2 regions of the Arthrobacter sp. MYb224 genome follow, and region 1 is predicted to be linked to the other one. Evidence: predicted binding sites of a transcription regulator. Region 1 holds the regulator's gene; the other holds the start of a gene.

What was found. The regulator LexA, encoded in region 1, represses DNA repair genes until DNA is damaged. The targets are predictions, from matches to a motif close to TCGAACANNTGTTCGA.
Region 2: CQ017_RS01485 (DUF6504 family protein) is a predicted target of LexA. The motif match lies at 2,746-2,761, and genes of this name have one in related genera.

Annotation. Positions count from the first base shown of each region.
Region 1 is NZ_PCPU01000012.1:44,260-51,405, forward strand. It holds gene hisB (imidazoleglycerol-phosphate dehydratase HisB) at 1-531, opposite strand, end outside; gene CQ017_RS16795 (histidinol-phosphate transaminase) at 557-1,663, opposite strand; gene CQ017_RS16800 (LysM peptidoglycan-binding domain-containing protein) at 1,738-2,091, opposite strand; gene lexA (transcriptional repressor LexA) at 2,349-3,065, shown strand; gene CQ017_RS16810 (glycoside hydrolase family 76 protein) at 3,128-4,210, opposite strand; gene CQ017_RS16815 (HNH endonuclease signature motif containing protein) at 4,299-5,945, opposite strand; gene CQ017_RS16820 (ATP-dependent DNA helicase) at 6,032-7,146, opposite strand, start outside.
Region 2 is NZ_PCPU01000001.1:306,885-314,030, reverse strand. It holds gene CQ017_RS01500 (S-(hydroxymethyl)mycothiol dehydrogenase) at 1-778, opposite strand, end outside; gene CQ017_RS01495 (DUF1772 domain-containing protein) at 934-1,377, opposite strand; gene CQ017_RS01490 (AraC family transcriptional regulator) at 1,515-2,441, shown strand; gene CQ017_RS01485 (DUF6504 family protein) at 2,797-3,111, shown strand; gene CQ017_RS01480 (DNA polymerase III subunit alpha) at 3,183-6,638, shown strand; gene CQ017_RS01475 (GrpB family protein) at 6,648-7,146, shown strand, end outside.

The sequences.
Region 1 (7,146 bases):
TTGGGCCTCGACGATGTGGTGCGGATCGCGCCCGGAGAGCACCTCGATATGCGCGCAGATCTGCGCGTGGAAGGTGATGGCCTCGAATACGTGCCGCGTCATCGAACCGGTGAAGTGCCCGCCGATCAGGTGGTATTCCTGGCCTGCGGGTTCCCCGCCGTGCACCAGGTACGGGCGGCCGGAGACGTCAACGACCGAACGGGACAGCGCCTCGTCCAGCGGTGCGTAGGAGGTGCCAAAGCGGCGTATGCCCGCCTTGGTGCCCAGGGCCACGCGCAGCACCTCGCCGATGGTGATGGCCACGTCTTCGACCGTGTGGTGCACGTCGATGTGGGTGTCACCGGTGGCGCGCACGGTCAGGTCGATGAGCGAATGCTTGGACAGGGCGGTGAGCATGTGGTCATAGAACGGCACGCTCGTGCTGATCTCCGAGACCCCGGTTCCGTCCAGGTCCAACTCGACGAAAACTGATGATTCGCTGGTCTCGCGTTCCATCCGGGCGCGACGAGCGCCAATCAATTCGGCAGACATGTCTTCCTTCGCTTGTGTGTGAATTCTACTTCTGTGCACCCAGCAACAAGGCCAGGTGCTCCAGGAAGGCGGTGGTTTCGGCTTCGGTGCCGGCGGTGACGCGCAGCGTTCCCTTGATTCCATTGTCGCGGACAATGATGCCGGCATCCAACAGGCCCTGCCAGATGGCGTGCGGATCTTCCAGTCCGCCGAAGAAGACGAAGTTCGAATCCGAGACAGATGGCTTCAAGCCGAGATCGATCAGCGTGGACACGATGCGGTCGCGCTGGGTCTTGATGTCTTCGACCTGCGCGAGCAGCAGCTCGATGTTCTTCAGCGCCGCGATGGCGGTTGCCTGGGTGACCGCGGAGAGGTGGTAAGGCAGACGCACCAGGCGAATCGCGTCGGTCACCTCGGGGGCCGCCGCGAGATAGCCCACGCGGGCTCCGGCCAGGCCGAAGGCCTTGGACATCGTGCGCGAGACGATCAAGCGCTGGCGCCCTTCGAGCAGGGTAAGCGCCGATCGAGTACCTGCCAGCGAGAATTCTGCGTAGGCTTCATCCACGATCACCATGGCGTCCGTTTCGCTGGCGGCCTCATAGACCGCTTCGATGACGTCTAGGCCCAGTGCGGTTCCGGTCGGGTTATTCGGGGAGCACAGGAATACCACGTTTGGGCGGTGTTCGCGCACCTGCGCGGCGGCGGATTCGGCCGAGAGGGTGAAATCTTCGGCGCGGTTTCCGGCAATGAATTCGGTATCGGTGCCACTGGCGAGCAGCGGGTACATCGAGTAGGTGGGGACGAAACTAAGCAGGCTGCGCCCCGGGCCGCCGAAGGCCTGCAGGATCTGCTGGAGAATTTCGTTGGAGCCGTTTGCGGCCCAGATGTTGTCGGAGGTCAGCCCGTGACCAAGGTAGTCGGCGAGCAGCTCGCGCAATTCGGTAAATTCACGATCCGGGTAACGATTTAGGCTGGCAGCCGCTTTGGTTACTTCCTGAGCGATGGCATCGACAACGGTCGCTGGCAACGGATGGGTGTTCTCGTTGACGTTCAGCTGAATGGGGACGTCAATTTGCGGCGCTCCATATGGGGATAGCCCGCGGAGATTCTCACGCAAGGGCAGCTGACTCAGAAGTTCACTACGGTCATTCACGCATTAATTCTAATGCTGAGGCACTCTCGCCGGTGAATCCACGACAAGAACAGGTAACAATAGTGAGCTGGCACTTAGTTCGAGAGTACCGGGATATCCAAAGTGTCCCCGGCGTACAACACACCGGCATCGATGGAGTTCAATTCCTCAATGTGGCTCATCGCCGCGTTGACTTCGTAGCCTACGGCGTACTCGCTGGCCAGCCCCCATAGGGTGTCACCGGGAATCACGGTGACTTCCACCGTCGCCGGGCCGGTGGGAAGGTCCGTGGACGCTTGGGCGCTGCTGGTGAACATGGTGAACATGAACGCCGCGGCGATCGTGAGCAGGAAGACCGGTATGCCTACCAGTACTGCCCAACCGCGACGGTTGATGCGGATCCTCATTGGTGTCTTGCTCTGCTGTGGGTGAAGTGCCAGAGTTGCCACGACTTTTTCTCCTCAACGATTACGGGTGATGCGAACCAATATTCGAATACAATCTTCGAACACCTGTTCGATACTAGTACATCTTTTCTAACAGAGCCAGATCGAACTTGTCCAGATGTTTTCGAACAAATCTTTGAAAGAAGCCCTGCGATCAACTAAGATTTCGAAGTAGTCGATCAATGAATACATCACAACATTGGGCACCGACAGTTTGTAGCTTCGAACTGAGGACCGAATGCAAGGGAAGGCAAAAATACATGTCAGCATCACAGCGCACTCCCCGGTCGAACGCCCGTTCGCTGACGATACGTCAGAAAAAGATCCTCGAAACCATCCAGCGTGCGATCGGCAAGAATGGCTACCCGCCGTCGATGCGTGAGATTGGCGACTCGGTCGGGCTCAAAAGCCTTTCGAGCGTTACTCACCAACTCGGTCAGCTCGAAAAGCTTGGGTACATTCGTCGCGACCCGCGGCGTCCACGAGCGATGGAGATTCTGCTTCCGCTGCAGCTTGCAGAGGACGGCGAGGGAAGCAGCGAGCCGCTGAGCGCGCCGGAACCCGCTGAGGACACGAAGGTCATTGAGCTGAGCTCCTCGGCAGACACCACAATGGTTCCCTTGGTCGGACGCATCGCCGCCGGTGGACCAATTTTGGCGGAGCAAACCGTCGAAGACGTCTTTTCCCTACCCCGCCAGCTGGTTGGCCACGGCGAGCTGTTCATGCTCAAGGTATCGGGCGATTCGATGGTGGATGCGGCTATTTGCGATGGCGACTGGGTGGTCGTCCGTCGCCAGCAGACCGCGGAGAACGGCGATATTGTGGCCGCATTGCTTGACGAGGAAGCCACGGTGAAGACCTTCCGTCAGCGCGACGGCCACACCTGGTTGCTGCCACAGAATTCGCGTTATGAGCCGATTCTCGGCGACGCGGCCACGGTGATGGGACGCGTCGTGTCGGTGATGCGTTCGCTGTAGCAGGCAAGTTTATTCCAACGAGCCATTCGGCCTCACCCATTGTCGGTGAGACCGGATGGCTTTTATTTTGCGCTGAGGTGGCTCGGCGGCAGGCTCACGCGCCCGGCTGCCTGGAGGATCGTCCAGCGTTGGGTGGCCGCCGAAAGCTGCGTCTCGACCCGGTCCGCGATCTGGCTCGCCGTGTCGCGGACCAATCGCGCGGCGGTGCGGCGGGTCTCAGCGGGCAGACGTTCGTCGTTCGCGGCGAGCGCCAGGTAGCGGCAGAGGATTCCAGTGAACAGATTGCCGTCTCCGCCGGATTCCAGGCGCAGGCCCTGTGCCGCAGTGGCGAGCTGGTCGTTGATCGCCTGAATCAGCGAGGCGGCTTGTGCCAGATGCTCAGCGGTCCCGGTGGCCAGCAATGCGCCGAGCACGGTGCCCTGATTGTAGGTGTAGATCGCTTCCTCGGTGCGCGGGCCGCCGGCGGTCAGGCGGATGCCGTCGAGGTAGAGCCCGGAGGATGTGCTGTAGAGCTCGCGACGCAGCCAGTCCAGCAGCCCGGTGGCGGTGCTCAAGTCCGCGATGCGTGCGAAATACAGGGCCGCCGGGGCGTTGGTGGGCGTGTTCTTGAAGTCGCGTTTGCGCGACCAGTAGAGCCCGCCGCCGAGCTTCTCGTCTTGGCCGCGCACCAGCTGTCGAGCCAGTGCACGCATGGCTAGGGTGGCGAGCAGCGCCGGGCGGGCGGTGAGCTGCTGGCTCAGCCCATTGAGCCGTTGGCTGGCAAGCAGCAACCAGGCCATGTCGTCGTAGAAGTAATTCGGGAAGCGGCCGAAATTGCGCAGCAGGATGCCGCGCAGCAGCTGGTTGGCCCGCCGCCAGTGCCTCTGGGCCGCGCACCGGTGACCGGAGTGCAGCTCGCGGAAAGCCGCGTCGAGGATCGCGTCGAGATAGTGCGCCTGCCACCAGTAGTGCCATTCGGACCAGGGGCGCGGGCGTTTGCCAGGCGCTGGCGCGGTAGGCGTCGCATGCAGCGAGCCGATCCAGGTGCCGGGCAGGCCCATGAGCCGATGGCCGAATCTGGCGTGCAGGTCCTCGCCTGCCACCGCGGCTAGGGCCTCCCAGTGCTCGGGGTCGTGGTTGCCTGGCTGATGCTGCGCTTCATTCACGAGTCGGCTCCCACTGCTCAATTCTCCGGTTGTGTGCAACAGCGTAGCCGCTTCGCCCGCCGGCATCGAGCACATCGAGCGGGCGGGATCAGGCCGCGAGCACTTCGGCGGCCGAGAACCAGTAGGTGTTGCGTCGCGGTTGTTGATCGGGGTCCAAGAATTTGGGCAGCAGCACCGCCGGAGGTTTGCCCTCGGCCACCACGAGGTTGAAAAGCCCGGCATGGCGCGCGTGGTGATGCATGGGACAGAGCAGAACGCCACGATCCACGCGGGTCTGTCCGCCCTCCTCCCATGGATCGACGTGGTCCGCCTCGCAGCGGCTGGCCGGCATCCGGCAGCCCGGGTAGAGGCAACCGCGGTCGCGGGCGGCCAGGGCGCGTTTCATATGCGGCGGAAAGAGCCGTTTGGATCGGCCGATATCCAGCGGTTGGCCTTTGCCGTCCAGCACCGCCGGGTAGATTCCGGCATTGCACATGAGCGTTCGGGCCTCCGCCGCGGTCAGCGGCAGGCCATTTTCGGTGCTGGCGAAGCTGGCGGCGCCAGCGAGCATTTTCTCGTAGTTCAGGTGCACGATCACCTGCGGGGCGATCAGCCCGGCGCCCGGATTTTTGCCGCCGACGCGATTGGCACGCAGCACCGCGAGCAATCCGGTCAGGTGGCGCAGGGCCGGGCTCAGGTCTTCGAAGGGCCGTTCGGGCGGCGGGGCGAGGTTGCTGGGTGGTTTCGGTGGTTCGGCTTCCGTCGCTTCGGCAGCCGGGGCGCGGGCCCAACCGGGCATGCTCGGCGCATCGTCCCATTCCTTGGGGGTGGTTGGCGTTGGCGCAACCGGGGTTCCGGGCTCGACCGATGGGGCGGGCTCGTCCGATGCGGCGGGCTCGGCGTGGTTGGGATAGCTGGCGTGGACGAGCTCGTTGAGCTGCTCGCGGTTGCCGGCGATGGTGTTGGGGTTGTCGATCTTGGCGCGGAGCGACTCGATGAGTTCGGCATCGTGCGGGAAGACCTTGAGCTGGTAGATGACCAGTCCGCCTTTTGTGCCACGAGGGAAGAGTCCTGCCTCGGCGAACAGCGCCTCGGGCGGGCGCTGGGCCTGGAGCTGCTCGGTGATGAGGCCGGACAGGTGCTTCGCGGCGCTGGCCGGTTCCTGGGCGATGAGCTTAACCGCCTGCGCTTCGAGCTGGGCGCGGGCCTGCGGGCCGGGCAGGTCCGCTTCGGCGTTGCGGATGGCCCGGGCGGCGCCGATCGCCGGGCGCGGATCTACGTTGCGGTTCGCGAAGTGGGCGGCAAGCTGCGGGCAATCGGGGGTGGTCCGCTCCCCCGCCTCGGAGACCTTGGCGATCAGCGAGCCGGCGGCCGCGAGCCGGGAGAGAGCCGCGCCGTGGGCGATGCCCAGCCAGCCGGAGTGCAGGTCCGCGGCGTCCTTGAAGCTGCTGCGGCCCAGCGTGCAGGTGCCGTGCAGCGCGGCGAGCTGCTCGTCCGTGGGTGCGGCGCCGGCGTCGGCGATGGCATCGAGGGATTCGGTATCCAGCTGGTGGCTGCCGCTGCGCTGAACCGCGTCGGCCGCGTGGATCTGCAGGCGGGACAGGGTCTGCGCGGTGCGTTCGGCCAGCCAGGCGAAGTAGGCGGCCTGGCCGGCGGGCAGTTCCTGGGAAGAGAGTTGCGCGCAGGCGGCATCGAGGGTGGTGATGGCCTGGGCCATCGCCCCGAGGGCCGCCTGGTTGCTGGTGAGTTCTTCCATACCCACCACCTTGCACGGTCCGCGGGCGGGTGCCGGCGGATCGGGCGCAGGGTGTGGAAAAGCGGGCGTGGCCGGTTTGGCGCCGGCTACTTTTCCGGTTGCAGGCGCTGCAGCACGCCGGTGATGACTTTTTTGTCGGTGGTCGGCCACATCGGCGGCAGCGAACTTTTCAGGAACGAGCCGTAGCGGGCGGTGGCCATGCGCGAGTCGAGGACCGCGACCACCCCCTTGTCCTGCACCGAACGGATCAGCCGGCCGGCGCCCTGGGCCAGGCGGATGGCCGCGTGCGTCGCGGAGACCTGCATGAAGCCGTTGCCGCCGTGCTTGGCCACGTCCTCGGTGCGGGCCTTGGAGATCGGGTCGTCGGGGCGCGGGAAAGGGATCTTGTCGATGATCACCAGGCGGCAGGAATCCCCGGGCACGTCCACGCCCTGCCAGAGGGTCATGGTGCCGAACAGGCAGGTGTCGCGCTCCGCGGAGAAGTCCGCGACCAGCGACTTCATGCTCGCGTCGCCCTGGCAGAGGATTTTCACATCGAGCTTCTCGCGCAGGATCGCCGCGGCTTCCTCGGCCGAACGCTTGGAGGTGAACAGCGCCAGCGCGCCGCCGCCGGAGGCGGTGATCAGGTCCTCGATCTCGTCCAGCGTCTCCGCGGCCAGCTGGCGCCCGGGCTTGGGCAGGTGCTTCGCGACGTAGAGGATGCCCTGGTTCGGGTAGTCGAACGGGCTGCCCACATCCACCCCGGTCCAGGACGGGGCGCCCTGGCCCATGAGCCCGAGCGATCCGGCCACCGAATCGAACTGCGAGCCGATGGCCAGGGTGGCGCTGGTGAGCACGACGGTGCGCCCGTCGAACAGGCCCTCGCGCAGCTTGCCGGCCACCGAGAGCGGCGCGACGTTCAGCGTCGCCGGCTGGCTGTCCTCGGTTTCCACGTAGCCGCGGCCCTCGATGAATTCGCGCGGGCGGGAGGTGAAGAGCACCTCGCGGCGCTCCTCGGCTTCGAGCATGCGGATCGCGTCGTCCATCACCGCCTGCATCTGCGAGCGGGCGGTCTGCCGTCCGCCGTCCGCCGGGGCGTTCGCCTCCGGCTTGGACAGCGCCAGCACCAGGCGGGCCTGTTCGACGATGTCGTTCAGCGCGAGGCCCATATCTTCGCGCAGCCCGCGCTCCAGCAAGCCCGTGGGCACCCCGGTGAGCGATT
Region 2 (7,146 bases), on a different contig from region 1:
CCGGGCGGCCCACCGCGTCGATGACCACGTCGGCGCCGAAGCCGCCGGTCAGTTCCTTGATCGCTTCGATCGGATCGACCTTCGAGGAATCGACGGTGTGGGTGGCGCCGAGCTGCGTGGCGGTCTCCAGCTTCGTCGGGTTCAAATCCACGGCGATGATGGTGGTCGCTCCGGCCAGCTTGGCGCCGGCGATCGCCGCCACGCCCACGCCGCCGCAGCCGATAACCGCTACGGACTCGCCGCGCTTGACCTCACCGGTGTTCATGGCCGCACCGATGCCGGCCATCACGCCGCAGCCGAGCAGGCCCACGGCGGCGGCGTCTGCGTCCTCGTCCACCTTGGTGCACTGCCCGGCGGCTACCAGGGTCTTCTGGGCGAAGGATCCGATGCCCAGCGCTGGGGAAAGCTCGGTGCCGTCCTCCAAAGTCATCTTCTGGGTGGCGTTCGCGGTATTGAAGCAGTACTGCGCCTGCCCCTTGGCGCAGGCGCGGCACTGGCCGCAGACCGCACGCCAGTTCAGGATTACCCGGTCGCCTACGACCACATTGGTGACGTTCTCACCGATCTGGCTGACTACCGCGGTGGACTCGTGGCCCAGCAGGTACGGGTAGTCGTTGCCGATGCCGCCGAGCTTGTAGTGCAGATCGGTGTGGCAGACGCCGGCGGTCAGTACATCGACGATGACCTCTCCGGGTCCCGGGTCCGGAACGATGATATCGACGACCTCTACCGGGGCGTCTTTGGCGCGGGAAATAACGGCTTTGACCTTATGCGGCATGGATTTGCTCCTGAGTTTAATTGTTCGTGTGTCTTGATGCTATCGGTGTGCTCCAAGCTAATCGAGTATTCGGGACACAGTGACGTGAGAAGTTTCGCGCGCGGCGTAGTCGGGGGCACCGACCGCGCTGCGCTCGGCCATGGCCATGCGGCGGATCAGGCCGTAATGAGGAGCAGAAGTGATCCGGCCGCGGAGCCTGCTGCACGCAGCACATTAACCCGGTGCCAGCGGGGCCGATAGCGCGCCCACGGTAGCGTTGCGCGCTGCAGGGCACGGTTCAAGGGAACACTGAGGAAGATGGTGAGCAGGGCGCCGGACAGCACCAGTGCCGAGCCCAGTGCAGGGACCAGGAGGCCTTGCGCTAAGGCGTATGCAGTGTAGCCGAGACTGCCGACGAGGCTAAGGAAAAATAAGCTGAGAAACGCGGGCCGTTCGGCGTGCTGGTTCACCGAGATCATGAAGTCTCCGGCTGCCGAATCCTGGACCGAGGCCAAGGCCGGGAGGACCGTCAGTGCGAAGGCAGCATAAAAACCTGCAACAATCCCGGAGCTGGTAATAGTTGTTATGAGCAATGTGGCCGCTAGCCATTCGGGGATCATGCCACCGCCCCTGGCCGGGGTGTGAGAGCTGAGAAGGGAGCCGTTTTCCTGTGCATGGTACTCATTCAAGCGCACGGATCGCAGATGCAGAATGTTTGAAACTCGACAAAACATGCGTCATCGTCCAATCTGAGGGAGTGACCGCTCAACATGCCTTTCCTGCGGGGCCGCGTGCCCGTGACGGCTTCATCCTGCGCATGAGCATGGCAGGGAACTGGCAAGTCGAAGTCCAAGATCGCTGCGCGTTGACAATCCTGGCGGTGCGTACCGGATCTTGCGCGGTGCAGCGAGGCGAAGCAACGATCCAAGCTGAACCGGGAAACCTAGTGGTCATTCACGGGACGGCGCCTTATCGGGTGCTTGCGGACAGCACGCAGCCGCGTGCCGCCGCCGTTGAAACATACCTCATTGGACCAGGCCAGCAATGCCTCGGCCCTGCGGCGCAGCCGGTCACTGAGACGCTGCGCCACGGCGTCCGCTCGTGGGGTAACGCCCGCGACGGGGCGGACCAATTGCTGGTCTGCACCTTCACCACAACCAGTGCGATTACCGACCTGATCTGCGAGGGGCGAGCGCTATGCCTGATAGATGATGCAGCGCTCTGGAATTGGGCTGAGCTGCTGCACCTTGAAGCCGAGCGGCAAGGACCTGTGCAGTCGTTGGTCTTGGATCGGCTTTTGGATATCCTCGCGCTCCAAGTGCTGCAGCAAATGCCGGGGGCCGGCATGGTCCCAGGTGCAAAACCGGGGATTGCAGCCGCGGTGGGGGCAATGTGGTCCGCTCCGGCGGAGCCCTGGAGTGTGGCACTGCTCGCCGGGATCGCTGCCATGTCCCGTTCGGCCTTTTCCGCGGCGTTTCATGAAGCCATGGGAATGCCACCGGTTGGATACCTCACCCGGTTGCGTTTGGCGCTGGCTTGGGATGCCCTGCAGAACACCAATTCTTCATTGGGGCAGATAGCCGGTGAGGTCGGCTATTCCTCCGCTTTTGCCCTGAGCGCTGCCATTCGTCGAGTCTATTCGGCAAGTCCCTCTGAAATTCGGATGCTCCGAAGGAACGGTTGAACCCTCCGCCGGCTCAACCGTTCCTCACGCTGTGCAACGTCAAGGTACGCCACTTGGCGGCGTGAACCACGGGCCAACGAACGTGGAGTTCCATCCCGGTCGGCCGGCTCTCATTTTAGGTAATAGGCCAGCGGCCGCAAATGGTTTCGGCCCGGTAGCCAACTTCGTCTCAGAGCTTTCCTTGCCCTGGATTTGCGTGCTTCAGGGCGCGGACCCGCGTAGCGCCAGAGCCCTAGGCATGGACGGGGCTGTGATACTTCCCCGGCGCTAAACTGTCCGTCGAGCTGACTAGCGTAACTGTTGTTAGAACACGTATTCGAATAAGATTGAGTCAGTAGGGTTGAAGGAGTTGCACGTGGGCATTTTTACCGAGTCGATCCAGGTTTCCTGCGCCCCAAGCGGGGTGCCGTTGCGGGTTTCCTGGCAGGGGTGCGAATATCGGCTGGTCGCCGAGCCGCAACGGTGGTTCGAACGCCGCAAATGGTGGGACGAAAACCTGCGCATACCCCGCGGAATCGGCGCCGGACTAGCGGATTACGAGATCTGGCGGCTGGAGATCACCCGAGCGGCGGGCCGCGGCCCCACGCGGAGCATCGACGTCAGCTTCGACCCGCAATCCACGCGCTGGCGGCTGATCAGGGTGAATCAGGAGTTGCCAATCAGCGCCTGACCGGGCATAAATGCACATCTTTCGAAACTTTGTTCTAATGGTATTCCTACGCTGTTTCGAAGGATCCGCCCATGAGCTTCACCCACCTGAACGTCACCTCCTCCTATAGCGCGCACTATGGCGTCTCCAGCCCGCCCCAGCTGGCGGCCGCCGCCCGCGCGCAGGGAGCCGAGGCGCTGGCGCTCACCGACCGAGACGGGCTCTTCGGCGCGGTCAAGCATGTCGGAGCCTGCCTCGCCGAGGGGCTGCGCCCGATCCTCGGAGTGAACCTCGCGGTACTTGACGGCCAGGGAAAACCCGCCGGACGCATCATCCTGCTCGCCCGCGGAAACACCCAAGGACGCGGATACGCCGCGCTGTGCCGCGCGGTCTCCGCGGCGCACCAGAACCCGCGCGGAATCATCGGGCTGAGCCAAGCCGACCTGGCGCAGCGGCTGGCCGGCGGGCAACTGGTGCTGCTGCTCGGTGCCGAATCCGACGTGTCGCGGGCCATCGAGCGCGGCAAGTACTCCCAGGCCCGGGCGCTGATGGCCCACTGGAAGAAGCTGGCCGGCGGGCAGTTGCGCGCAGAAATCACCACCCACCTCTCCGCTCCCGGCAAGCGCTACAGCCTGGGCTTCGCCAGCAAGCTGCTGCGCTTCGCCGCGGAGCTCGGCGTCGCCCCGGTGCTCAGCAACGCGGTGCGCTATGCCGATGCCGATGGGGCGGTCACCGCCGACATCCTCGACTCGGCCCGGGTGCTGGGCAGGCTCAGCGCCTTGGAAGAGCTGCAGCCCACCGGGCAGGGATGGCTGAAAACCCCGGCCCAGATGCACCAGCTGGCCCAAGATCTCTCCCGGGTGACCGAACGCGCCTGGGCCTATAGGCTCCTGCGCAATACCGAGCAGCTCTCCGACTGGGCGGCGCTGGATGCGCATACGGATCTTGGCTGGAAGCAGCCGGTGATCCCCGAAGCGAAAATCATCGGCTTGCACCGTCCGGCCCAGCAGGAACTGACCGAACGAGTTTTCGCCGCCGCACCGCGTCTGCTGCCGAACACCAAGCGCAGCGAGATCGAAAAGCAGCTGGCTCTGGAGCTGGGGGTGATCGAAAGGCTGGACTTCGCCGGCTACTTCCTCACCGTCGCCGAAACCGTCAACCTGATCACCGGCATGGGCGTGCGGGTGGCCGCCCGCGGCTCCGGAGCCTCCTCCCTGGTCAACTACCTGCTGGGGATCAGCCAGGTCAACCCGCTGCAGCACGACCTGGTCTTCGAACGCTTCCTCTCCGATACCCGCACCACCTTGCCGGATATCGACATCGACGTGGAATCCGCGCGCCGCCACGAGATCTATCACAAGATCTTCGACACCTATGGGGAGGAGCGCGTAAGCCTGATGAGCATGCAAAACGCCTACCGGGCACGCGGCGCCGTCCGCGACGCCGGAGCCGCCCTCGGCCTGGAGCAGGAACAGGTCGACGAGATCGCCAAGCAGCTCTGGCGCTTCTCCGCCTCCTCCTTCCGCGAGGCGCTGGAGGAAAAGCCGGAACTCGCCCCCTTGGCCAAGCGCATCACCTCCGACGGGCAGCTGGACATCCTCATCGACGCGACCGAACGCCTGGACCGGCTGCCGCGGCATATCTCCATGCACCCCTGCGGGGTGATCCTCTCCGACGCGAGCCTGCTGGACCGCACCCCGGTGCAACCCTCCGGGATGGGGCTGCCCATGAGCCAGTACGACAAGCACGATATGGACCTGATGGGGCTGATCAAGCTCGACGTGCTCGGGGTGCGCATGCAATCGGCCATCGCCTACACGCTAGCGGAGATCAAGCGCCTGCATCCCTCCCGGCAGTCGGTCGCCCGCGCCGGGGGACACCGGCAGCCGGAGTACATCGAAGCGGACGGGCAGATCGACTTCGCCCGCGTTCCGCTGGATGACCCGATCACCTACGAGCTGATCCGCTCCACCCACACCCTGGGCTGCTTCCAAATCGAATCCCCGGGCCAACGCGAACTGATCGGCAAGCTCGCCCCCACCGAATTCAACGACCTCATCATCGACATCTCGCTCTTCCGCCCCGGACCCATGCAATCGAATATGGTCAAGCCCTACCTGGAGCACCGCCACGGTTTTGCTCCCGAGCAGTTCCTGCACCCGGATTTGAAGCCCGCGCTCGCCGAAACCCATGGGGTCACCGTCTTCCACGAACAGGTGCTGCGCATGCTCCATGTGATGACCGGCTGCACCCTGGGGATGGCAGATGTCTACCGGCGGCATCTGGGCAACCCGGCCCAGGAACCCGCGGTCGAAAAATTCTTCCGCACCAACGCTGCGCGAAAGGGCTACGCGCCGGAGATCATCGACAAGGTCTGGAAGGTGCTCGCAGGCTTCGGCTCCTTCGGCTTCTGCAAGGCCCATGGGGCGGCCTTCGCCGTACCCACCTACCATTCGGCCTGGCTGAAGGCGCACCATCCCGAGGCGTTCCTCGCCGGCATCTGGGAGCACGACCCGGGCATGTACCCCAAACGCCTGCTGGTCTCCGAGGCGCGCCGGATGAACATTCCCATCCTCCCGCTGGACGTCAACCTCTCCACCGGCCATTACCGAGTCGAACGCGTCTTCGAACATGCCGTGCGCGGCACCCCGATCGTCCCGCGCGCCGCCGGAACCATCCGCCCCGGCCAATACGGCATCCGCCTGGCCTTCCGCGACATCCACCAGCTGAGCGAACGCGAGGTCACCCGGCTGGTCGCCGGGCAACCCTATGACAGCCTCGCGGACGTCCGCCAACGCGCCGGCCTGTCCCGGCGCAGCTACCAGAACCTCGCGGCGCTCGGCGTCTTCGATTCGCTCCTTGCCGGCACCAGCAGGGCGGACACCATCGCCCACACCCAATCCATGGCGCACGCCAGCATCCCGGCCAAATACCGGCCCGGCCCCGGACAGCTCGCCCTGCCGCTGGGCGCCATTGAGCACATCAAGGCCACCGGCGCGCAGCTGAGCACCGAAGAGGTAGTGCGCACCGAACTGGACCTGCTGCACCTGGACGTGAGCGAACACCTGATCACCTCTTACCGCACACGCCTGGCCCACCTGCCCATCACCCAGGCGGTGGAACTGCTGCACCTGCGCAACGGCGCCGAGGTGCTGGTGGCCGGGGTGCGCATCGCCACGCAGACCCCGCCGATGCGCGGAGGCAAGCGGGTGGTCTTCATCTCGATCGACGACGGGTCAGGCTGTGTGGATGCCACCTTCTTCGATGACACCCAGCAGCGCACCGGACCGCTGCTTTTCTCCACGCGCATGCTGCTGATCCACGGCATCACCCGGCGCACCGGCCCGCGCGGCATCTCCCTGCAGGCGCTGAACGCCTGGGACCTGCACGCCCCGGAGACGCTGCCGGGCGCCGGGTACCTGGAATCGGCGGCCCGCCCGAAACCCAGCTACCGGCCCAAGCTCGGCCAAGGCATCGCGGGAGGGCAGAGCGTGGGCGAACTGGCCAAGCGCATGGACGCCGAGGGGCTGGACCAGCGCGGGGCTTAGGATCATTGCATGAGCACCAGTCCAGACAACCGCCCGCGGCGCCTGCGAACGGAAATTCCCAAGCCGCTGGATCCGGCCCTGGTGGCAAGCCTGAGCGCGGCAGACCTCGGGCTGCGCCGCGGAGTCGTTGCGCTGGCTGCGCCGTCGCCGCGCTGGGCCGAGGCCTTCACCGGCGTGGCGAACGTCTTGAACGCGACCCGGCCCGCAGGTATCGGGGCCATCGAGCATATTGGCTCGACCGCCGTTCCCGGGCTCGCCGCCAAGCCGATCCTCGACCTCGCCATCGGGTTCGCGGCGGAGGCAAATCTAGACCGCATCCATCCGTGGTTGCTGGGCCTGGGCTTTCTCTGCCTCGGCGAAAAGGACGCCAGCCGTCCGGATTTGATGTATGGATTCGAAATCGAACCGGGAATCCGGCTGGTCAACGCACACGTCATCGAGCACGGATCACCCGAATGGACCGGCTACCTGGCCTTCCGGAACTATCTGCGAACGCACGCAACCGAAC